Thermobifida halotolerans: one gene and its partner. The protein of the gene in region 2 interacts with the protein of the main gene of each other region in a pairwise test. Links are inferred from orthologs where the notes say so. Each region holds a gene or a part of one and is shown on either strand. Other genes may lie near its edges. The genes, in order: rpe and eno.

Region 1 (11,360 bases), 4.6 Mb from region 2 along the record:
ACTGGACAACGCGATCCACGGCCTGACCAGCTCGCTGCCGTGGCGTCCGAGCCAGACCGCGGCCGACTCGGTGCTGTTCACCCTCCTGTTCGAGGGCGCCCCCGGATACCCGTTCCGCCTGGAGTTCTCGGTACGCTACACGCTCGACCCCGAACTGGGCCTGATCACCCGGATCGCGGCGCGCAACGCGGGCGACCGCCCCGCGCCCTACGGCCACGGCAGCCACAACTACCTCAGCCTGGGGCTTCCCCTGGACGAGACCACGCTGCTGCTTCCGGCCACCGGGTGGCTGCCCGCCGACGACCGGATGCTCCCCGCCGGTCCGGTCCGCTCCGTGGAGGGCACCGAGTACGACTTCCGCTCGCCCCGCCGGGTGGGACCGACCGTCCTGGACACCGCCTTCACCGGCCTGCGCGGCGACGCCGACGGCCGCTCCTGGACGGTGCTGCGCGCCGGGGAGGCCGCTGTGGCGCTGTGGGCCGACGAAAGCTACCGGTGGCTGCAGGTCTTCTCCGCCGACTACCCGGGCCCCGAGCGACGCCGCCACCTCGCGGTGGAGCCGATGACCTGTCCCCCCAACGCCTTCGCCACCGGCACCGACCTGATCGTGCTGGCTCCCGGGGAGCGCACCGAGTCGTCCTTCGGTATCACCTCCACCCCGGCGTGACCGTGTGCGACCACGCGCGTCCGAGGCCCCCGTGGGGACGCACGTGATCGCCGGAACCGGCACCGCGGTCAGGTGAGCAGCGAGGCCAGCGCCAGGACGATGACCGTGAGCCAGAGCAGCACGATCACCAGCCGGTCGATCTGGCCCTGATGGCGGTACTTCCTTCCCCAGTTCTTGACGCCCATATCTGTAAGACGTGCGTACTGAAGGTGCGGTTCTACCGTTTGACTATGTTTTGACCGTTTCACCCCTGGGAACGAAAAGTTTTTACCTCTCCGGAGGGTGCTCGGCGAGTCGCCCCGCGCGCGTCGTCTCTCCGGGCTCAGTCCCGGTCCGGTTCGGCGGCCTCTCCGCGTTCGTGCAGGTGGCGCCGGAACTCCGCGAGGTTGTTCCGGGCCAGGTCCCCATCGTTGCTCTGGATGGCCATCACCGCCAGTGTGGAGCCGTTCGCCAGGTCGACACTGGGCCAGGGTTCTCCCGCGGGCATGCGCGCGTCGATGATCTCGGGCCAGACCAGCACGTGGGTGCGGACGGGGTTGACCACCGTGACCCGGTCCCGGGTCAACTCCAGGCGGGGGCGGGCCAGCAGGTGCAGTCCCCCGCCGATCGCCACGCCCAGCAGCACGAGGAAGACGCGGTCCTGCACCCCCCAGTCCGGGGGCATGATGACCGCGAGCACGACCATGGTGGCGATGATGAGAGCGGCAAGCCCGTAGGCGACCACGCGGATGTTGCGCGGTCTGAGGGTCACCGGCAGCGCCCGCGGGGCCTGCCGCTGCGAACCGTCCACCATGTCCTCGTCTCCAGCATCCCGTGTCGGCACGCCCGTCCTCTTCCCACACCGCCCGTGCTCAGACCGCCCGGGCCGGCCGTCCCGACCGCAGTCCGCGCAGCACCAGGGCGGTGTCCAGAGCCGCGACGGCGGCCTCCCACCCCTTGTCCTCGTGGCTGTCGGGCAGCCCCGCGCGGTCGAGCGCCTGTTCCAGGGTGTCACAGGTCAGTACACCGTTGCCGACGGGGACCGCCTCGCGCAGCGCCACCTCGGTCAGTCCCTGGGTGAGGGACTGGCACACGTAGTCGAAGTGCGGGGTACCGCCGCGGATGACCGCGCCCAGCGCCACGACGGCGTCGTGGGTGCGCGCCAACTCCTGGGCGACCACGGGAATCTCGACGGCACCGGCCACACGCACGACCGTGGGCCCGGCCGCGCCGCACTCCCCGACCGCGGCCAGCGCCCGGTCCAGCATCGGCTCGACGACCTCGGCGTTCCACCTGGTGGCGACGATCCCGACGGTCAGTCCCCGGGCGTCCACCGTGAACTCGGGCCGTCCGGCTCCACTCATAACCCACTCTCCTCATGGTGTTGCTGCTGGCACCGGCCGGGCCCGTCGCGGTTGACGGCCCCGGCGGCGGGTCGACCTTCAGGAGGCCAGTCCGGGCAGGTCGTGCCCCATGCGGTCGCGCTTGGTGCGCAGGTAGCGCAGGTTGTCGGGGGTGATGCGGGTGGGCATCTGGACGCGCTCGACGACCACGACCCCGTGGTTGCCCAGCCCCTCGATCTTGCTCGGGTTGTTGCTGAGCAGCCGCACCGACCGCACGCCCAGGTCGGCGAGGATCTGCGCGCCGGTGCCGAACTCGCGGGCGTCGGCGGGCAGCCCGAGCCGGAGGTTGGCCTCCACGGTGTCCGCGCCCTCGTCCTGGAGCTGGTAGGCCCGCAGCTTGTGCAGCAGACCGATGCCGCGTCCCTCGTGACCGCGCTGGTAGACGACGACACCGGTGCCCGCCTCGGCGATCCGCGCCATGGCCGCGTCCAACTGGTCGCCGCAGTCGCAGCGGTGCGACCCGAAGGCGTCGCCGGTGAGGCACTCGGAGTGCAGCCGGACGAGCACCTCCTGGCCGTCGCCGATGTCGCCGTGCACCAGGGCGACGTGCTCGGTGCCGTCCACCCCGGAGCGGTAGCCGACCGCCCGCCACTCACCGTGGCGGTTGGGGATGCGGGTCTCCACGACGCGCTCGACGAGCGTCTCGGTGCGGCGGCGGTACTCCACCAACTGCTCGACGGAGACCAGACGCAGCCCGTGCTCGTCGGCGAACTCGCGCAGCCGGGGAAGGCGGGCCATGGTGCCGTCGTCGTTGACGATCTCGGCGATCACCCCGGCCGGACGCCGCCCCGCCAGCCGGGCCAGATCCACGGAGGCCTCGGTGTGGCCGCGCCGCGCCAGCACCCCGCCGGGACGGTAGCGCAGCGGGAAGACGTGGCCGGGGCGGGTGAAGTCGCCGGGAGCGCTCGCGGCGTCGGCGAGCAGCCTGATGGTGCGGGTGCGGTCGGCCGCGGAGATGCCGGTGTGCACGCCGGTACGGGCGTCCACGGTCACGGTGTAGGCGGTGCGCAGACTGTCCTCGTTGGTCGGCGTCATCAGCGGCAGGTTGAGCCGGTCCAGGTCCTCGCCCAGCATCGGCACGCAGATCACGCCGGAGGTGTGGCGGATCATGAAGGCCAGCAGTTCGGGGGTGGCCGCGTCGGCCGCGAGGACGAGGTCGCCCTCGTTCTCGCGGTCGGCGTCGTCCACGACGACGACCGGGCGTCCGGCGGCGATCTCCTTGAGTGCCTCGTCGACGTCGTCCAGCGGGATCGGGTCGGTGGCTGCGGGGCTGCGGTTCACGGGAGCTCCTTCTGTGCGGGTCGAAACGGTGCGGTGGGAAGGCCGGTCACGCGGAGACCGGCGCCGCGTGCGCGCCACGCTCCTGACGGCTGCGGTAGTGGCGCATCCAGTCACGGAAACCGACGACCGCGAGCGCGAAGAAGATCCCGTAGACGATGCCGCTGACCCACAGGCCGGACATCAGGGTGATGGGAATTCCCACCATGTCCACGACGATCCACACCACCCAGAAGTCGACGAGACCGCGGCTTTGGGCGTACATCGCCACCGCGCTGCCGACGAAGATGAAGGCGTCCAGCCACGGAGCCCAGGACCATCCGGTGAAGGCGAAGAACCACCCGACCGCGGCGGTTCCCGCGACCAGCGCGCCGACCAGCCGGAGCCGTTCGGCCCCGGTGGCGGGACGCACCGGCAGGTCCGCGTCCCCGCGCATGCCGCGCGCCCAGCGGTACCAGCCGTAGCCGGCCAGCGCCGCGATGATCACCTGCTTGAGCGCGTTGCCGACGATCTGGGCGTCCACCGAGACCGCGAACAGCAGGACGGTGCCGGTGAGCTGCACCGGCCAGGTCCAGATGGTGCGGCGGATCGCCAGGGCCACGGTGGCCAGCGCCGCGACGTTGCCCAGCAGGTCGGCCCAGCGCACGTGCTCACCGAACAGGGTGAATCCGGCGTGGGCCCACTCCAGCCACGCCGCCCCCGAGCCGCTCACCGGGCACCGCCCACGCGGTCGCCCAGGAGGCTCTCGACGTACTTGGCCACGATGTCGACTTCGAGGTTGACCCGCGTGCCCACCTCAGCGAGGCCCAGGGTGGTCTCCCGCAGGGTGGTGGGAATCAGGCTGACGGTGAGGGAGGCGTCGCCGCGTCCCGCGACGGTGAGGCTGACCCCGTCGACGGTGACGGAGCCCTTCTCCACGACGTAGCGGCCCAGGTGCGGCGGGATGGAGAAGGTGACGGTCTCCCAGTCGGCGCCGGGGACGCGCTCGGTGACGACCCCGGTGCCGTCCACGTGGCCCTGCACGATGTGGCCGCCCAACCGGGACGAGACCCTGGCCGCGCGTTCCAGGTTGACCCGGGAGCCGGAGACGAGGGAGCCCAGAGCGGACCGGTCCAGGGTCTCCTTCATGACGTCGGCGCCGAATCTCCCGTCACCCAGTTCGGTGACGGTCAGGCACACCCCGTTGACCGCGATGGAGTCTCCGGTGGACGCGTCGGAGGTGACCTTCGGTCCGTGGACGGTGAGTCGGACCGCGGCGGCCGCGTCCGGTCCCACCGGAGCGATGTCGACGACCGTGCCGAGCTCCTCGACGATTCCGGTGAACATGCGAGAGCCTTCCCCCTGCCTGGTCAGGCTCCGGGGGTGAAAACGGCCTCGATCGCCGTTGGACCACGACGGCACGCTCGTCGAGAGCGACCGCACCGGTCCGACACGCACTGCCTCCCATCCGGACTTTCACCGTCGGTACCGGAATTCCACCGGTTCAACCAGCCGATGGCTTCGGCTGGGTCGCGGACTGTCACCGCCGGTTCGGACTTTCACCGACCCCGGAGCACGCGTTCGTACTTCTTGCGCCAACAAGTGTGCCATGAAGGGGTATTCCCTGCCCACCCCCGGGGCCGGTCATCGGACCTCCGGTCCGCGGGGCCCGGTCCCGGGTCAGCGGGAGGCCCGCTCCGCCAGCGTCCGCAGCGCGTCCACCGCCGCCGCCGGGTCCTTCTCGCCGTAGACGGCCGAGCCCGCCACGAAGACGTCGGCTCCGGCCTCGGCGCACCGTTCGATCGTCTCGGCACTCACCCCGCCGTCCACCTGGAGCCACACCGCCGCGTCGGAGTTGCGGATGAGCTCCCGGGCACGGCGGATCTTGGGCAGCACCAGGTCGAGGAACTTCTGGCCGCCGAATCCCGGCTCGACCGACATCACCAGCAGCATGTCGACCTCGCCCAGCAGATCCGCGTACGGGTCCACCGGTGTCGCGGGGTTGAGGGCCAGCCCCGCCCGCGCCCCGGCCGAGCGGATCGCCCGCAGTGTGCGCACCGGGGCCTTGGCCGCCTCGGCGTGGATGGTGACGCTGCCCGCTCCCGCTTCCGCGTACGCCGGCGCCCACCGGTCGGGGTCCTCGATCATCAGGTGGCAGTCCAGCGGCAGCGTCGCCGCCTTGAGCAGGGACTCCACGATCGGCAGGCCCAGGGTCAGGTTGGGCACGAAGTGGTTGTCCATGACGTCGACGTGCAGCCAGTCGGCTGAGTCTGCGACCGCCTCGGCCTCGGCTGCCAGGTGCGCGAAGTCGGCGGAGAGGATGCTGGGTGAGATCTGGATTGCCACGGAAGGAGAGTGTATTGCGGCCGGACCCGCGGGGCGGACCGGCTCATCGGGGTTTGAGTGTCGGGTTCGCGGCGGATACGATTCCGCCGCGCCCCGGCGAGGCCGAGGCATTCCACAGAACCCCCCAGAAACGGGCCACCACCGGCTGCCGGTGGCCGGTCGAGGCGCCCCCTGGCGCCGAGTCCGGACACGGCCCACCCACCCGCACCCTCAGAGACGGTCCCGCTCCCCCGGAGGACCGGTCCGGGGTTTCTGGTGTTCTTGCGGCTGGTCCGTCTGCGGGGCCCGCCCCAGACGGCCGGGGTGGAATACCTCACCCCTTCCCGGGTTCTCCGCGAAGACCCCCGCGCCCACCGCAGAACCGAACACTCACACCTCAGTCAGTGTTTGCGGATCAGGGCCAGAAACATCGCGTCGGTTCCGTGCCGGTGCGGCCAGAACTGCGCGAAGCGGTCGACGGCGGCGTCGGGAACCTCGGGGAGGTGGGGTGCGGCGTCGAGGAGTTCTGCGTCGCCGCGGTCGGCCAGGACCGAGGTGACGACCCTCCGGGTCTCCTCCAGGTGCGGCGAGCAGGTGACATATCCGACCACCCCGCCCGGACGCGTCGCGTCCAGTGCCCGTCCCAGCAGGGCGCGCTGCAGCGGGACGAGGTCGGTGAGACTGTCGGGGGTGCGCCGCCACCGCGCCTCGGGGCGGCGGCGCAGCGCCCCCAGTCCGGTGCACGGCGCGTCCACCAGGACCCGGTCGAAACCTCTGTCGCGCCACGGCGGCCGGGTGGAGTCGGCCACGACCACGCGCGCGGAGTCGCCGACCGAACGGTGCACCGCCCGGGCGACCAGTCCGGCGCGCGCCGGCTGCACCTCGCCGGCCAGCAGGCGTCCGCCCCGCTGTCCGACGAGTCCGGCCAGCAGGGCGGCTTTGCCTCCGGGCCCGGCGCAGGCGTCCAGCCACAGCCGGTCGGCCCCCTCGACCGGGACGCGGGTCAGCGCCAGGGCGACGAGCTGGCTGGCCTCGTCCTGCACCGCCGCGCGCCCCTGGCGGACCGTCCGCAGCGCACCGGGGTCGCCCTCCGGCAGAGTCGCCGCGTGGGGCGAGTAGCGCGCGGGGGTCGCGCCCTCGGCGGTCAGGTCCTCGACCGTCGCGCGTCCGGGCTTGGCGAGCAGGGTCACCCGGGGCCGTTCGTTGTGCGCGGCGAGCAGCCGTTCGGTATCGGCCAGTCCGCCCGCGGGATCCTCCCCCAGGGCGTCGGCGAGCGCCTGGACCATCCAGCGGGGGTGGCTGTGCACGACCGCGAGGCGCCCCACGGGGTCGGCGTCGCGCTCGGGTGCGAGAACGGACAGCCATTCGTCCAGGTCGCGGGCGCTGACCCTGCGCAGTACGGCGTTGACGAACCGGGAACGGTGGTGGCCGACGACCCGGCGCGCCAGGTCGACGGTGGTGCTGACCGCCGCGTGCTGGGGAACGTCCATGGACAGCAGTTGGTGGGCGCCCATGCGCAGCAGCGGCAGCACCTCGGCGTCCACGGACCGCAGGGAGCGGTCCACGCAGGCGTCGAGGACGGCGTCGTAGGAGCCCTGGCGGCGCAGGGTCCCGTAGGTCAGCTCGGTGGCCAGCCCGGCGTCGCGTCCGGTGATGTCGCGTTCCCTGAGGGTGACCGGGAGCAGCAGGTTGGCGTAGGCGTCGCGGCTCTGCACCGCGTGCAGCACGTCATAGGCGGCCCTGCGCGCCGGGTCCTTCGGGCGGGCCTGCGGCGCGGGTCCTCCGCGTCCGCGGCGTGTCGGGCGGTACGGGGAGCGGGATCTCTCGGTCACGGTGGAGTCGCCTCATGCCTGGTCGTGTCTGCGCCGGCCGCCGTGGTGCGGCCCTCGTCAACGAGGGTATCGATCCGCGCCGGTGATCACCGGTCTCCGAGGCTCTCGTCGTCGCCGGGTCGCACGCCGCGCGCCCAGTCCGCGGCGGGCATGGCCTTCTTGCCCTGCGGTTGGACGTCGCCGAGCCGCACCGGGTGGGTGGCGGTGCCGACCAGGACCTCCTTCCGGCCGACCGCCAGGCGGCCGGGGGGCAGGGCGGGGGCGTCGGCGACGGGCTGGACCGGGCCGAGCTTGAGGCGGGCGCCGCGGAAGAGGGTCCACGCGCCGGGGGCGGGGGTGCAGGCGCGGACGAGCCGGTCGACGTGCATGGCGGGGGCGGTGAAGTCGACCCGCGCGTCGTCGGAGGTGAGTTTGGACGCGTAGGTGACGCCCTCGGTGCTCTGCGGCCGGGGCACGAGCTCGCCCTCGGCGATGCCGTCCAGGGTGCGCACGAGGAGTTCGGCCCCCGAGCGCGACAGGCGCTCCAGCAGGTCTCCGCTGGTGTCGCGGGGGTTGATGGGTTCGGTGACCGTGCCGTAGACCGGGCCGGAGTCCAGGGCCTGCTCGATGCGGAAGGTGGTGGCTCCGGTGATGTCGTCGCCGTGCAGGACGGCGTGCTGCACGGGGGCGGCGCCGCGCCATGCGGGCAGCAGGGAGAAGTGCAGGTTGATCCAGCCGTGGCGGGGGATGTCGAGTGCTTCCTGACGCAGCAGCGCGCCGTAGGCCACGACGGGGCAGCAGTCGGGGGCGATGGCGCGCAGCCGGTCGAGGAACTCGGGATCGCTGGCCCTGGCGGGTTTGAGGACCTCGATTCCGGCCTCGGCGGCCCGGCGCGCCACCGGGCTGACCGAGACGCGGCGGCCCCGGCCCGCGGCGCCGTCGGGGCGGGTGACCACCGCGGCCACCTCGTGCTCGGAGGCGAGCAGCGCCTCCAGAGACGGCACCGCCACCTCGGGTGTGCCCGCGAAGACCAGTCTCATGTACGACCCCCATGTGCGATGTCGACCGCGGCCTTCCCCGCCGCGGCGTGCCTGCGACGCCCGCCCGGGTCCAGCGTATTGCCATTCGCGGAATCCGTGGCCGCCGTCCGACACGCTGTGGACGGGGGTCCGCGTCTTCCTGCCCTGGAGGCGGTCCGGTCGTAGGAGGGGGCCTGGGTGGGGCAAGGGCACGGTGGGGTGGACAGGTGGGCGAAGCGCTCGGGGCGCCCGCGCCTCCACCGGCGGGTTGGTGGGGCGTTCTGCGGCATCAGGGCTGAGGGCGCAGGGCTGCCTCCAGGGCGCGGGGAGGCATCGCGCACCACGGCCTTCCCCGGGCCCCGCAGGAGGTTTCGGGTGGCCTCCACCCCAGGGGGCCCTGCAACCTCGACCCCGGAGGGGGATCACAGGTGGGCTCGCCCCCTCACCGAGGTCTGACAGCCGGGTTCGCGGCGGATGCGGTTCCACTGCGCCCCGGCGAGGCCGAGGCATTCCGCAGGACTCCTCAGAAGCGGGCCACCACCGGCTGCCGGTGGCCGGTCGAGGCGCCCCGGGCGCCGAGCCCGGATACGGCCCACCCACCCGCACCTTCGGAGACGGTCCCGCTCCCCCGGAGGACCGGTCCGGGGTTTCTGGTGTTCTTGCGGCTTGTCCGCCCGGGGGGCGCCTCGACCAGGCGCGGCCAGCCGGTGGTGGCCCGCCCCGGACGCCGGGGTGGAATACCTCACCCACCCCCGGGTTCTCCGCGAAGACCCCCGCACCCGCCGCAGAACCCGACACCCACACCTCAGTCAGTTCTCCGCCCGAAGTGGTTTCCATCGGCTTCCGCCTGCGTTTTCTGGATTCAGAAATATTTCCGCGCATCATCAGACATCTGCGGAATCCCCGACCACGCCGCGTACACGGCACTCTGTCACTTCTATGACCCTTTCTGGAAAACCTGTGGCGGTCTTGTGGGAACGGGACGGCAACAAGGATGACACTCGGTCTTTACATGACGCCGCTGAGTGGTTATGGTCCGAAACGGAAAGCGAATTGGGAGCGCTCCCATTCACTGCGTTCCCTTCGTGTCTTCTCCGGAGCCTCTGCGCCCGTAAGGAGTCCCGTAATGTCCCCCAAACCCATCCGCGCGCTGCTCGGCACCGCGGCGGCGGCCGTGCTCGGCGCGGCCATGCTCGCCTTCCCCTCGCAGGCGGCGGCGAACGACTCCCCCTTCTACGTCAACCCCGACATGGCGTCCGCCGAGTGGGTGCGCAACAACCCCAGCGACCCGCGTACGCCCGTGATCCGCGACCGCGTCGCCAGCGTTCCGCAGGCCACGTGGTTCACCCAGCACAACCCCGGCGAGATCACCGGTCAGGTGGACTCGCTCGTCAGCGCGGCCGCGTCCGAGGGCAAGACCCCGATCCTGGTGGTCTACAACGCCCCCGGCCGTGACTGCGGCAACCACAGCAGCGGCGGGGCGCCCAGCCACGCCGCCTACCGGGACTGGGTCGACGACTTCGCCGCCGGTCTGAAGAACCGTCCCGCCTACATCGTCGTGGAACCCGACCTGATCTCGCTGATGGCCAGCTGCATGCAGTCCACGCAGCAGGAGGTCCTCCAGACGCTGTCGTACGCGGGCAAGGCGCTCAAGGCCGGCTCCTCCCAGGCGCGCGTCTACTTCGACGCCGGGCACTCCGCCTGGCACTCGCCCTCGCAGATGGCCAGTTGGCTCAACCAGGCCGACATCTCCAACAGCGCGGACGGCATCGCCACCAACACCTCCAACTACCGGTGGACCGCCGACGAGGTCGCCTACGCCAAGGCCGTGATCGCGGCCACCGGCGACTCCTCGCTGCGCGCCGTCATCGACACCAGCCGCAACGGCAACGGCCCCGACGGCAGCGAGTGGTGCGACCCGAGCGGGCGCGCGATCGGCACGCCCAGCACCACCAACACCGGCGACTCCATGATCGACGCCTTCCTGTGGGTGAAGCTGCCGGGTGAGGCCGACGGCTGCATCGCGAGCGCCGGTCAGTTCGTGCCCGACGCCGCCTACGAGATGGCCATGGCCGCGGGCGACTACACGCCCGACCCGACGCCGGACCCCGAGCCGACGCCGGACCCCGAGCCGACGCCCGACCCCAACCCGGACCCGGACGGCGCCTGCACGGCGACGTACTCGATCGCCAACGAGTGGGACAACGGCTTCCAGGGAACCGTGACGGTCACCGCGAACCAGGCCATCAGCGGCTGGACCGTGACGTGGACCTTCACCGACGGCCAGAGCGTCTCCAACGCCTGGAACGCCACGGTCACCTCCAGCGGCTCCAGCGTGACCGCCAGCGACGTCGGCTACAACGGCTCCCTCGGCTCCGGCGCGTCCACCGAGTTCGGCTTCGTCGCCTCCAAGAGCGGCGCCAACAGCGTCCCGACCCTCACCTGCACCGCCGGCTGACCCTCCCGGCAGTGCACGGGGCGGCCCGAGCCCTCGGCTCGGGCCGCTTCCTGTCCCCCCCCGACCGTTTCGGCGCGCCGCGGCCCCCGGGGGGCCGGGCGGCGGAGGCCGCCAGCCCGGACTCGACCGCCACGGTGACGAGATGGGTCCGGAAGTTCTCCGCGTCGTCGAGAGCCGGGCCGGTGGTCCGGTTCAGCCCCGCGACCGTGCCCGCTGCGGCCGCGAGCAGCATCCGCCCACCGAGCCCACGGCCAGGGGGATCTTCCAGCCCGCGGGCGGGCGCTCCTGCGCCCACCCGAACCAGGCGCTGGCGGAGAAGGCCGGGACGGCCGCTGCCATCGCGCCGCCACGCAGCAGCAGATCACTCACAATGATCCTCGTTTCGGGGGCATGAACCAGAAACGGGGTCTTTCGAGAAGCTGCCGGTCAGTCACACGGAGC
Region 2 (11,215 bases):
TGTCGACCGCCGCCAGCACCTTGTCGTAGGCGTCGTCGTCGTAGACGCTGACCGCCAGGACCGGGCCGAAGTACTCGGTGGAGAAGATCTCGTGGCCGGGGTCGCTGCCGAGCAGGACGGTGGGGCGCACGAAGTAGCCGACGCTGTCGTCGGCGGTGCCGCCCACCAGGACCTCGACGGAGGACGCGGTGCGCACGTCGTCGAGCAGGGTCGCCAGCCGGTCGTAGGAGCGGCGGTCGATGACGGCGCCCATGAAGTTGCGGAAGTCGGTGACGTCGCCCATGGGCAGCGCCTCGGCCTCGGAGAGGAAGTCGTCGCGCATCCGCTCCCACACCGAGCGCGCGACGAACGCGCGGGAGGCCGCCGAGCACTTCTGGCCCTGGTACTCGAACGCGCCGCGCAGCAGGGCGGTGCGCAGCACGTCGGGGTCGGCGGAGGAGTGCGCGACGACGAAGTCCTTGCCTCCGGTCTCCCCGACGACGCGCGGGTAGCCGCGGTAGGTGGCGATGTTCTCGCCGACGGTGCGCCACAGGTGCTGGAAGGTGCGGGTGGAGCCGGTGAAGTGGATGCCCGCCAGGTCGGGGTCGGACAGCGCCACGTCCGACAGCGCCAGGCCGTCGCCGGTGACCAGGTTGATGACGCCGGGAGGCAGTCCGGCCTCCTCCAGCAGCCGCATGGTGAGGTACGCGGCGAGGGTCTGGGTGGGCGACGGCTTCCAGACCACGGCGTTGCCCATGAGCGCGGGCCCGGTGGGCAGGTTCCCGGCGATGGCGGTGAAGTTGAACGGGGTGATCGCGTAGACGAACCCCTCCAGTGGGCGGTGGTCGATGCGGTTCCACGTTCCCGGTGCGTTGGCCATGGGCTGTTCGGCCATGATCCGGCGGGCGAAGTGGACGTTGAACCGCCAGAAGTCGATGAGTTCGCACGCCGCGTCGATCTCGGCCTGGACCGCGGTCTTGGACTGGCCGAGCATGGTGGCGGCGTTGATCCGCTGCCGCCACGGGCCCGACAGCAGTTCCGCGGCGCGCAGCAGGACGGCGGCGCGCTCGTCGAAGGGCGTCTCGCGCCAGGCGGGGGCGGCGCGTTTGGCCGCGGCGACGGCGGCGCGGGCGTCGTCGTGGGTGGCGTTGCCGAGGGTGCCCAGGACGGAGGCGTGGTTGTGCGGTTGGACGACGTCGACGCGGGCGCCGCCGCCCATCCGCCGCTCGCCGCCGATGGTCATGGTCAGTTCGGTGGGTTCCGAGGACAGCGCCCTGAGCTGGTTGATGAGTTCGGCGCGCTCGGGGTTGCCGGGCGCGTACGACAGGACGGGTTCGTTCACGGGTGCGGGAACGTTTGTCACGGCGTCCATGGTGGTGACCCCCTGGTGCGTGTCGTGGTCGGACTGGACAGACGCTGGACGGGCCCCTTGTGGGAGCCCGCGGGGGGCGGCGTCTCGGGTCGAACGGATGGTTCGGGATTCGAAAAGGGCTCGGTGCGGTGGCCGCCGATGGGATACCTACCCGCGGACGGGGGTTCCAACAGCGCGGAGATCACGCCGAGGGGCTGGCTGCCCTGCGAAGACGCGGGCCGGGGGCGAGGGGAGCGCTCAGGCCCGCCCGGCCCTGGAGGGCGGGGGCCTCGGCCCTCGGGGAAGATCCGGGCGGTCTCGATTCCGGGGGCGTGGAACATCGGTCCCGGGGCGGGACGGGGTGGAAGGGGCGCTGCGCCGGAAGGAGACGGGCGGGACGGAAGAACGTCCCGCGCACCCCACAGCGCCTGAGTCCCTGGCGCGGAACCGTCCTCACGGTGCGGGAGGGCGGGGGCCCGGCACCCCCGGGGCGCAGCGCCCCTGACGCTTTCTCCCTGCGGGGCCGAGGCGGTCCCGGAGGTACTGGCCTGGTACCCCCGGTCGGATTCGAACCGACACTTGTGACCCTTTTAGGGGGCCTGCCTCTACCATTGGGCTACGAGGGCTTATCTAGCATACCGGTCACACACGGCTTTTTCCGTGGTTCGGCGTTTTACTTCCCCACGCGTCTGTGGGCCGCGCCCCTTCGAGGGTCGCGGCCCACAGACGCGTGAACCTCACGCCGTCGCTCCCCGCAGCGCCCGCGGGCTCCGCCCGGGTGTCGGCGGAGCCCGTTGTGCTAGGAGACGCGGCGCAGCAGGTGGCCGTTCTCGACCTGGGGCCGGGCGGCCTCGGCGAACGCCTGGCGGGGCTGGCTCATCTCCGGGATCGACGCGAAGTCCCGGCGGAGGAAGAAGCCGAGCGTCCAGTCCGACAGGACCCGCAGCTTGCGGTTGAAGGTGGGGACCGCCAGCAGGTGGTAGCCGCGGTGGGCCAGCCAGGCCGGGCGGCCGGTCAGCCTGATCCTGCCGAACAGCTGGGCCGCGCCCTTGTTCATGCCGAGCCCGGCGACCGCGCCCAGGTTCTTGTGCCGGTAGGGCTTGAGCTCCCTGCCGCGCAGGGTCGCGATGACGTTGTCGGCCAGGACCGGCGCCTGCCGGACCGCGTTCTGGGCGTTGGGCGGGTAGTAGCCGCCGTTGCCGTCGGGCACCTGGGCGTTGTCGCCGCCGGCGAAGGCGTTCTCCACACCGTTGACGGTGAGGTACTCGCTGGTGTCCACGTGGCCCTTGGGGCCGAGCGGCAGGTCGGAGGCCTGCACGACCGGGCTCGGCTTGACTCCGGCGGTCCACACCAGGGTGCCCGCCTCGAACTCGGTGCCGTCGCTGAGCTTGATGCGCTCGTCGACCGCCGACTCCAGGAAGGTCGACAGGCGCACGTCGATACCGCGCAGCCGCAACTGGTTGAGCGCCTTGGCGCCGACCTCGGGGCCCACCTCCGGCAGGATGCGGTCGGCCGCCTCGATCAGGTAGAAGTGCAGGTCGTCGATGCCGATCGACGGGTAGATCCGGGTGGCGTCGCGGGCGAGGTCCTCCAGTTCCGCGATGGCCTCGGCGCCCGCGAACCCGCCGCCGACGAACACGAAGTTCAGCGCCTTGCGCCGCACCGCGGGGTCGTCGGTGGAGTCGGCGATGTTGAGCTGCTCCAGCACGTGGTTGCGCAGGTAGGCGGCCTCTTCGACGGTCTTGATGCCGATGCCGTGCTCGGCCAGGCCCGGGATGGGCAGGGTCCGCGAGACGGCTCCGGCGGCCATGACGAGGTGGTCGTAGGCGATGTCGCGGAGCTCGCCCTGGTTCGACTCGAACTCGACCCTGCGCTTGGCGTGCTCGATGCGGACCACCCGGCCGTTGAGCACCCGCGTCCGGCGCAGGACCTTGCGCAGCGGGACGACGACGTTGCGCGGGGAGATGCTTCCGGCGGCCGTTTCGGGCAGGAACGGCTGGTAGGTCATGTAGGAGTTGGGGTCGACGACGGTGATGCGGGCCTCGCCGGGTCCCAACTTCCTCTCCAGCCGCATCGCGGTGTACATGCCCAGGTACCCACCGCCGACGATGAGCACGTGCGGGATCTCCGATTCGTCACCACCGCCGTGGACCAGTCGGTAGTTCCTGCTCTCGGTCATCGCTGTTCCGCCCCTGCTTCCCCGATTCCGCCATCGCCGCGGACGGCGAAGATCGGTAAGTCTTCTTTGACTGTCATGCCTGCCTGTGGTTTTTCACAGAAACCATGCGATTTTTGACACAAGACGAGATCTCGCCTCCCTCGTCCTGCTTGTGCATTCTTTCACAAGCATCCCCCGTCATCCAAGGCGCAGCTTGGAAAGGTTTAGACCAGGATAAAACGCCCAAAGAGCCTGTTTGGCCAGGTCAGAGCACATGTGAACGGATTCACAAGCCTGTGGCGACGTGACCCGGTTCACGTGTCCAGGGTCGAACGGCGGGACGAAAGCCCCTGGTCAGCCCACGGATACGGAGGACAGTACGGCGTTACTCCTCCCGGTACCCCTCCAGGGCCAGGCTCCAGGCGATGCCGTCCAGGATGTCATGCTCGCTCGCCACGAACTCGGCCGCCCCCGTCCGGGTCAGCACCCGCTCCAGGATGAGCGCGCCCGCACCGATCACGTCCACCCGCCCCGGGTGCATGACGCCGATCGCCGCGCGCCGCTCGTGCGGCATGGCCAGCAGTTCGGCGGTGATCTCCCGCAGTCGGCCGACCGGTACCCGGGCGTGGTGGATGCGCTCGGGATCGTAGGCGGGCAGCTCCTCCGCGATCCCCGCCACCGTCGTGGCCGTCCCCGCCACGCACACCACCGTCGCGGCCTCCGCCAGCGGGACGGTCGCCGCGGCCTCGTCCAGTGCCGCCTCGATGTCGGCGGTGGCCGCCGCGATCTGCTCGGCCGTGGGCGGATCGGAGTGGAAGTGCCGTTCGGTCATCCGTACACAGCCGATGTCGACCGAGCGGGCCGCGCGCACCGCGCCGTCGTCGCCGACGTGGCCGAGCACGAACTCGGTGGAGCCGCCGCCGATGTCCACCACCAGGTAGGGGCGGGGCAGCCCGGCCTCCGCCCCCTCGGCCTCCAGTTCGGCGGTCGCGCCCACGAAGGACAGCTCGGCCTCCTGGTCGCCGCTGATCACCTCGGGCTCCACCCCGATGATCCCGCGCACGCCCGCCACGAACTCGTCGCGGTTGGCGGCGTCCCGGGTTGCGCTGGTGGCCACCATGCGCACGGAGTCGGCCCCCAACTCGACCCCGTGGCCGCGCATCAGCTCGGCGTACTCGGTCAGCGCGTCGAAGGTGCGCCTCAGCGCCTCGGGGGCGAACGCTCCGGTGCGGTCCACGCCCTGGCCGAGCCGGACCACCTCCATGCGGCGCTCCACGTCCAGCAGTTGGACGTCGTCGCCGTCCGCGTCGATCACTCCCGCCACGAGCAGACGGATGGAATTGGTTCCGCAGTCGATGGCCGCGACCGTTCTCACTGGCCCCCGCCGTTCCTCTCGGTGTTGTCGGTGCTGTCGTCCACACACACGCACGGCCCCCGGTCCCACCACTCGGGCAGCTTGTCCAGGGCCTCCCGCCCGAGCGGGTTGCTCCCCGGCACGGCCAACTCGTGCGCGACCAGCGCGTGCAGGCACTTGACCCGCCTCGGCATGCCGCCCGCGCTCTGCATGCCCTCGGGCAGCGGCTCCACCCCGATCCTTCGGGCGAGGGCGTCGCGTTCGGCCACGTAGGACTCGTGCGCCTCGGCGTAGGCGGCGCGCAGTTCGGGATCGTCCTCCAGTCGCCCGGTCATCTCGCGCATCAGCCCGCTGCTCTCCAGCGTGCCGACGGCCGAGGCCGCGCGGGGACAGGTCAGGTAGTACAGGGTGGGAAACGGGGTGCCGTCCTCCAGGCGCGGCGCGGTGCGCACCACGTCGGGCAGCCCGCACGGGCACCGGTGCGCCACCTCGTGCACGCCGCGCGGCGGCCGTCCCAACTGGAGCCGGACGGCCGCGACGTCCTCGGCGGCGGCCCGACCGTCGGGATTGTGCTCTGCGGAAGTCATGACGCCTCTCAGCCTACTCCCGCCGGAAAGGCCGCGGCTCCGCTCCGCGCCTCCGGTCCGCCCGGAGCACGGTGTTCACGCGTCCGGCCGGTCCGCCTCGGCGACCGAGTCCCACAGCTCGACGAACCAGGGCTCCCGTGGACCGCTGTCCTCGACCTCCTCCTCCTCGGAGGTCTCGCCGAGGAGGATGTAGGCCTGTTCGTCCGGGTACTGGTAGTGCAGCCGGGAGCGGGCCTCGCGTTCGATGTGGGCGGGATCCTGCAACTCCTCGTAGCGTTCGGCGAGCTCCTGGACCGCCTGCCGGGTGTGCGCGCGCTCCTCCTTGAGCTGGGCGATCTGCGCGCGCTGGGCGATGTACTCGCGCAGCGGGTAGGCCAGGCTGAGCGCGATCACGCAGACCAGCAGCGCCAGGATGGCCGCGCGGCTGGTCAGCGCGGGCCTGCCGGTCGGCTCCGCGCCGGAGCCCCCGCGGTCGCGCGGCGCGGTGGCGTCCGCGGTCCGTCGGGACCGCCGCCGCGGGGAGCCGCCGCTCCCGCTGGGTGGCGACACGGAGGCGCCGGAGACCGGGGCCCCCGTCGTACGCGGACGGCGGCCCTTCGGCGGCTCCGGCGCCTTCGGCACGGGATCAGCCCTGCCGCGCGAAGCGCGGGAACGCGCCCGCTCCGGCGTAGACGGCCGCGTCGTCGAGCTCGTCCTCGATGCGCAGCAGCTGGTTGTACTTGGCGACCCGCTCACTGCGGGCGGGGGCGCCGGTCTTGATCTGCCCGGCGTTGGTGGCCACCGCGATGTCGGCGATGGTGGTGTCCTCGGTCTCGCCGGACCGGTGGCTGATCATCGCGGTGTAGCGGCTGTACTGGGCGAGCGCGACGGCGTCGAAGGTCTCGGTGAGCGTGCCGATCTGGTTCACCTTGACCAGCAGCGAGTTGGCGGCGCCCTCGTCGATACCGCGCCGCAGCCGCTCGGGGTTGGTGACGAACAGGTCGTCGCCGACGAGCTGGACCCGGTCGCCCAGGGCGGCGGTCAGGGACTTCCAGCCCGCCCAGTCCTCCTCGTCCAGCGGGTCCTCGATGGACACCAGCGGGTAGGCGTCGACCAGTTCGGTGTAGTAGGCGGCCATCTCCTCGGCGCTGCGGCTCCTGCCCTCGAACTGGTAGGCGCCGTCGGAGTGGAACTCGGTGGCGGCGACGTCCAGGGCCAGCGCGATGTCGCTGCCGGGGGTGTAGCCCGCCTTGGTGACGGCCTCGGTGATCAGGTCGAGCGCGGCGCGGTTGCTGTCGAGGTTGGGGGCGAACCCGCCCTCGTCGCCGACGCCGGTGGCCAGCCCGTGGGCCTTGAGCACCGCCTTGAGCGCCTGGTAGACCTCGGCGCCCCAGCGCAGCGCCTCACGGAAGCTCGGCGCCCCGATGGGGGCGATCATGAACTCCTGGATGTCGACGTTGGTGTCGGCGTGCGCGCCGCCGTTGAGGATGTTCATCATCGGCACCGGCAGCACGTGGGCGTTGGGGCCGCCCAGGTAGCGGAAGAGCGGAAGGTCGGCGCTCTCCGCGGCCGCCTTGGCCACGGCCAGGGACGCGCCCAGGATGGCGTTGGCGCCCAGGCGGGACTTGTCGGGGGTGCCGTCCAGGGTGATCAGCGCGTTGTCGATGAGCCGCTGCTCCTCGGCGCCGTAGCCCATGATCTCGTCGGAGATCTCCTCGTTCACCGCGGCGACGGCCTTCTCAACGCCCTTGCCGCCGTAGCGGTCGCCGCCGTCACGCAGCTCGACCGCCTCGAACTGGCCGGTGGACGCACCGCTGGGGACAGCCGCCCGGGCGGTCGTCCCGTCGTCGAGCAGAACCTCGACCTCGACCGTCGGGTTACCGCGGGAGTCGAGAATCTCCCGCGCCTGCACTGCCTCGATCGACGCCAACGTAGTACTCCATTTCCTCGCGTCTGTGCGTGGTCCCGGTCGGTCCGCGCACTGCGCTGTCCGAGACCCGGTCGGTGGGGTGACACCTCGTCACGCAACGGCACGGGAAAGTGTTCCTCGGCCACCGCGCGAACCACCCAGAGCCTACCGATCCGGGTACCGCGGCGTCTCCCCCACACCCCGGATTGGTTTAGTCCATTTTTCCCAATCCGCTGATCGACGGGGATATCCGGTTTCGCAACCATGAGACGCACCTCACTCCCGGGGTGCCGTTCCGGCGTGTCGCGAACCCGACGTCTCCTCGATACCCACAAAGGCGGACCGACACACCGCGACCCCTGGGCGACACGCGGGACCTTCGTCTACCATTCCTACCGAACAAGTAGAAAAAATCAGGAAGGCTCCCTCCGCGATGCAGACCCTCATCCTGCTGGGCGTGGTCGGCCTGCTGGCCCAACTCGTCGACGGCAGTCTCGGCATGGGCTACGGCGTCACCTCGACCACCCTGCTGCTGGCGGTCGGCGCGACACCGGCAGGCGCCTCCGCCACCGTCCACCTGGCCCAGATCGGCACCACCCTGTCGTCGGGTCTGTCGCACTGGCGGATGGGCAACGTCGACTGGCGGGTCGTACGACGCATCGCGATCCCCGGCGGAATCGGCGCGTTCGGCGGCGCCACCGTTCTGAGCAGCCTGTCCACCCAGGCCGCGGCCCCCCTGATGTCGGGCATCCTGCTGCTGCTGGGCTGCTACGTCCTCCTCCGCTTCACCGTCCGGGGACTGCCGAGCGGCAACCTCGGCAAGCCCCTGCGCGGTCGCTTCCTCACCCCGCTCGGCCTCGTCGGCGGATTCGTCGACGCCACCGGAGGAGGCGGCTGGGGCCCGGTCGGCACCTCCGCGCTGCTGGCCAGCGGCCGACTCGAACCGCGCAGGGTCGTCGGCTCGGTGGCCACCGGCGAGTTCATCGTGGCCCTCTCCGCCAGCGCGGGCTTCCTCACCGGCCTGGGCCACTCCGGGGTCAACCTGCCCTGGGCCGTCGCCCTCCTGATCGGCGGAGCCGCCGCCGCGCCCTTCGCCGCCTGGATCGTGCGCTACGTCCCCCCGCGCGTCCTGGGCTCCGTGGTCGGCGGCATGATCATCCTCACCAACGCCCACACCGTCATGAACAGCGACTGGCTGCCCGTCGACGGAACCGGACAGACCGCCGTCTACCTGCTGGTCCTCACCCTCTGGGCCGCCGCGACAGCCTGGTCCCTGCGCGCCCACCTGACCGACTCCGCGGCGGCACGCGCCGCCGCCCCGGAACCGGAGGCCGCACGCGGCTGACCCGCGCCCACCCTCCCCACCTGCGGCGACTCGCCACCCCGCCTCACCACCCGGAACCCGCCGTCCGCTTATAGTTCGCTATGTCCGCTGTGCCACCGCACAGACCAACGAGGCGGGACATGACCGACGAGACCACGCCCCGCCACGGGCGGCGGCGCAACACCGAACTGGCCATGCTGACCGTGGCTCTCTCGGTGTTCGCCATCGGTCTCGGCCTCGCCGGACTGCAACTGGACGGACGCGTACCCGACGTGCTGTGGACGTTCACCGCCGTCCTCGGCTCCGGCGCCCTGGCCGTCCACGTCGCACTGCGGTTCCTCGCACCCTGGGCCGATCCGCTGATCCTGCCGCTGACGGTCCTGCTCAACGGGATCGGCCTCATCCTCATCTGGGGCCTGCACGCCGAAGCCGGAGACTCCGACGCCACCGCCCCGCGGCAACTCATGTGGACCGGCCTGGGGCAACTCGCCTGCCTGGCCACGCTGCTCCTGGTACGCCGCCCCCAGCACCTGCAGCGCTACCCCTACCTGATGGCGCTCGCCGGACTCGCCCTGCTCGCCTCGCCCATGCTGCCCGTCGTCGGACTCGACCAGTACGGCGCCCGACGCTGGCTGTCGTTCGGCGACTTCACCGTGCAGCCCTCGGAGTTCGCCAAGATCCCGCTGGTGGTCTTCCTCGCCGCCTACCTCGGCGTGAAACGGGACGCCCTGTCCCTGGCCGCCACCCAGATCACGGTGCGCGGCGTCAAGATCTTCAGCGTGCCCCGGATGCGCGACATGGGACCGATGACGGCGGCGTGGGGAATCGCCATCCTCATCCTGGTCGGCACCAAGGACCTCGGCACCTCGCTGCTGCTGTTCACCCTGTTCCTGGCGATGCTCTACGCCGCCACCCAGCGCAAGTCGTGGGCGGGCATCGGCCTGGCGATGTTCCTCGCCGGAGCCTACGCCGCCCACCTGCTCTTCTGGCACGTCCAACAGCGCGTGACGATCTGGCTGCACGCCTTCTCCCCCGAGGTCTACCACGACCCCCAGGGCAGCCGGCAGGTGGTGGACGGCCTGTTCGCGCTCGCCGACGGCGGGCTGCTCGGCGTCGGCTTCGGCACCGGCCGAGCCTCCACCCTGTTCGCCGCCGACAGCGACCTGATCATGGTGTCGCTGGGCGAGAAGTTCGGCCTGGCCGGACTGGCGGCGGTCCTGGTGGCCACACTGCTGCTGGTGGAACGCGCCTTCCGGGCCGCGCTGGCCGCACGTGAGGTCTTCGTCAAGCTGATGACCACCGGCCTGGCCTTCCTGTGGGCCTTCCAGGTGTTCGTGGTGGTGGGCGGGATCACCCTGCTGATCCCGCTGAGCGGCATGACCTTCCCCCTGCTGGCCGTCGGCGGCTCCTCCCTGGTCACCAGCTGGATCGTCGTCGGACTGTGGCTGCGCGTGGGCGACCAGGCCCGCCGCCCCGCGGCAGCCTCCGAACACGACGGCGGCCCCACCGTGGAACTGCCGTCCACCGTGGTCGGCGAGGTGTGGAACCGGGCTCTCGCCGCCACCAGGAGCGCCGCCGACGGCTCGGCCTCCTGAGCGCCGCACGCCCCGGCTGCCTGCGGGACGGGGAAGGCCGGACGAAGCCGGGGACGGACGAGACGGGCTCCCCCGCCCCGCCACGGCACGAACACCCCGTGGGCCGTGCGGTCGGTCAACCGCTGTCCGGCCCACCAGAGGTGCCGCGCTTCGGCGGGGGCGGGGTCCACGGCCCCGGAGCCCGGCCCTCCGCCCCGAAGAGCGCTGTCCTGCTCGGGGTCGGGCCGACTACTCCGCCCAGTAGGAGCGCCACTGCTCGGGAGTGAGCCCGCGCGGGTCCAGACCGTCGGCGCGGGCCGCCTCCTCGGCGGCGCGCACCCGGGCGTCGAACCGGCGGGCCGCGGCGCGCAGGTCCATCTCCGGGTCGGCCGAACGGCGCCGTTCGGCCTCCACCGCCGCGAACAGCTCCCCGCCGGGACCGCCGTCGTCGCCGATCAGGTCCTCCGGCACGCCGTTGCGCGCGGCGCGCTTCTGCAACTCGTAGGCGAGCAGCGCGGCGGGCTGCGCGAACGGCACCCCGGCCAGGACGGACACGTCGGACCGCTCCCCCCTGGCCGCGCGCTCGGCGGCCTTGATGGCCTCCCAGTTGGCCCTGACCTCGTCGGCGCCCTCCACGGCCGTGTCGGAGAACACGTGCGGATGGCGGCGGACGAGCTTGGCGATGATGGCGTCGGCCACGTCGTCGATGGTGAAGCCGTCCGCCCCGCACTCGGCGGCGACCCGCGCGTGGAACACCACCTGGAGCAGGACGTCGCCCAGCTCCTCGGCGAGGGTGTCCCAGTCGCCGCGCTCGATGGTCTCCAGCGCCTCGTAGGCCTCCTCGATGAGGTACTTGGCGAGCGACCGGTGCGTCTGCTGGGCGTCCCACGGGCACTCGCGCCGCAATGTGTCCATGACCTCCACCAGCGCGACCAGCCGGTGCCCCGGGGGTGTGCCGTTGTGCTCGCTCATACCTCCCATTGTGGCGGACGCGCGGCGG

Evidence for each region.
Region 1: the proteins of eno (region 2) and rpe interact in binary tests that used the Escherichia coli proteins (3 or more experiments, as listed by UniProt). The link is inferred for Thermobifida halotolerans from one-to-one orthologs.

What each region holds. Positions count from the first base shown.
Region 1 is NZ_CP063196.1:617,870-629,229, reverse strand. The notes cover bases 3,820-6,819. They hold rpe (ribulose-phosphate 3-epimerase), read right to left. Parts: upstream 5,653-6,819; coding sequence 4,987-5,652; downstream 3,820-4,986. Other genes in these bases: NI17_RS02780 (RsmB/NOP family class I SAM-dependent RNA methyltransferase), read right to left, coding at 6,033-6,819; NI17_RS02790 (riboflavin synthase), read right to left, coding at 4,036-4,653; pnuC (nicotinamide riboside transporter PnuC), read right to left, coding at 3,820-4,039. Also shown: NI17_RS02815 (aldose 1-epimerase family protein), read left to right, coding at 1-667; NI17_RS02810 (PH domain-containing protein), read right to left, coding at 990-1,460; ribH (6,7-dimethyl-8-ribityllumazine synthase), read right to left, coding at 1,519-2,010; NI17_RS02800 (bifunctional 3,4-dihydroxy-2-butanone-4-phosphate synthase/GTP cyclohydrolase II), read right to left, coding at 2,089-3,330; more of pnuC, read right to left, coding at 3,377-3,819; more of NI17_RS02780, read right to left, coding at 6,820-7,463; fmt (methionyl-tRNA formyltransferase), read right to left, coding at 7,550-8,482; NI17_RS02770 (glycoside hydrolase family 6 protein), read left to right, coding at 9,588-10,919; NI17_RS02765 (hypothetical protein), read right to left, coding at 11,112-11,288. UniProt on the Escherichia coli protein: Catalyzes the reversible epimerization of D-ribulose 5-phosphate to D-xylulose 5-phosphate.
Region 2 is NZ_CP063196.1:5,192,874-5,204,088, reverse strand. The notes cover bases 5,197-8,051. They hold eno (phosphopyruvate hydratase), read right to left. Parts: upstream 7,339-8,051; coding sequence 6,055-7,338; downstream 5,197-6,054. Other genes in these bases: NI17_RS22965 (sulfite exporter TauE/SafE family protein), read left to right, coding at 7,751-8,051; NI17_RS22975 (FtsB family cell division protein), read right to left, coding at 5,505-5,978; NI17_RS22980 (DUF501 domain-containing protein), read right to left, coding at 5,197-5,429. Also shown: pruA (L-glutamate gamma-semialdehyde dehydrogenase), read right to left, coding at 1-1,351; NI17_RS22990 (NAD(P)/FAD-dependent oxidoreductase), read right to left, coding at 2,130-3,509; NI17_RS22985 (Ppx/GppA phosphatase family protein), read right to left, coding at 3,874-4,863; more of NI17_RS22980, read right to left, coding at 4,860-5,196; more of NI17_RS22965, read left to right, coding at 8,052-8,662; NI17_RS22960 (FtsW/RodA/SpoVE family cell cycle protein), read left to right, coding at 8,782-10,236; NI17_RS22955 (nucleoside triphosphate pyrophosphohydrolase), read right to left, coding at 10,465-11,187. UniProt on the Escherichia coli protein: Catalyzes the reversible conversion of 2-phosphoglycerate (2-PG) into phosphoenolpyruvate (PEP). It is essential for the degradation of carbohydrates via glycolysis.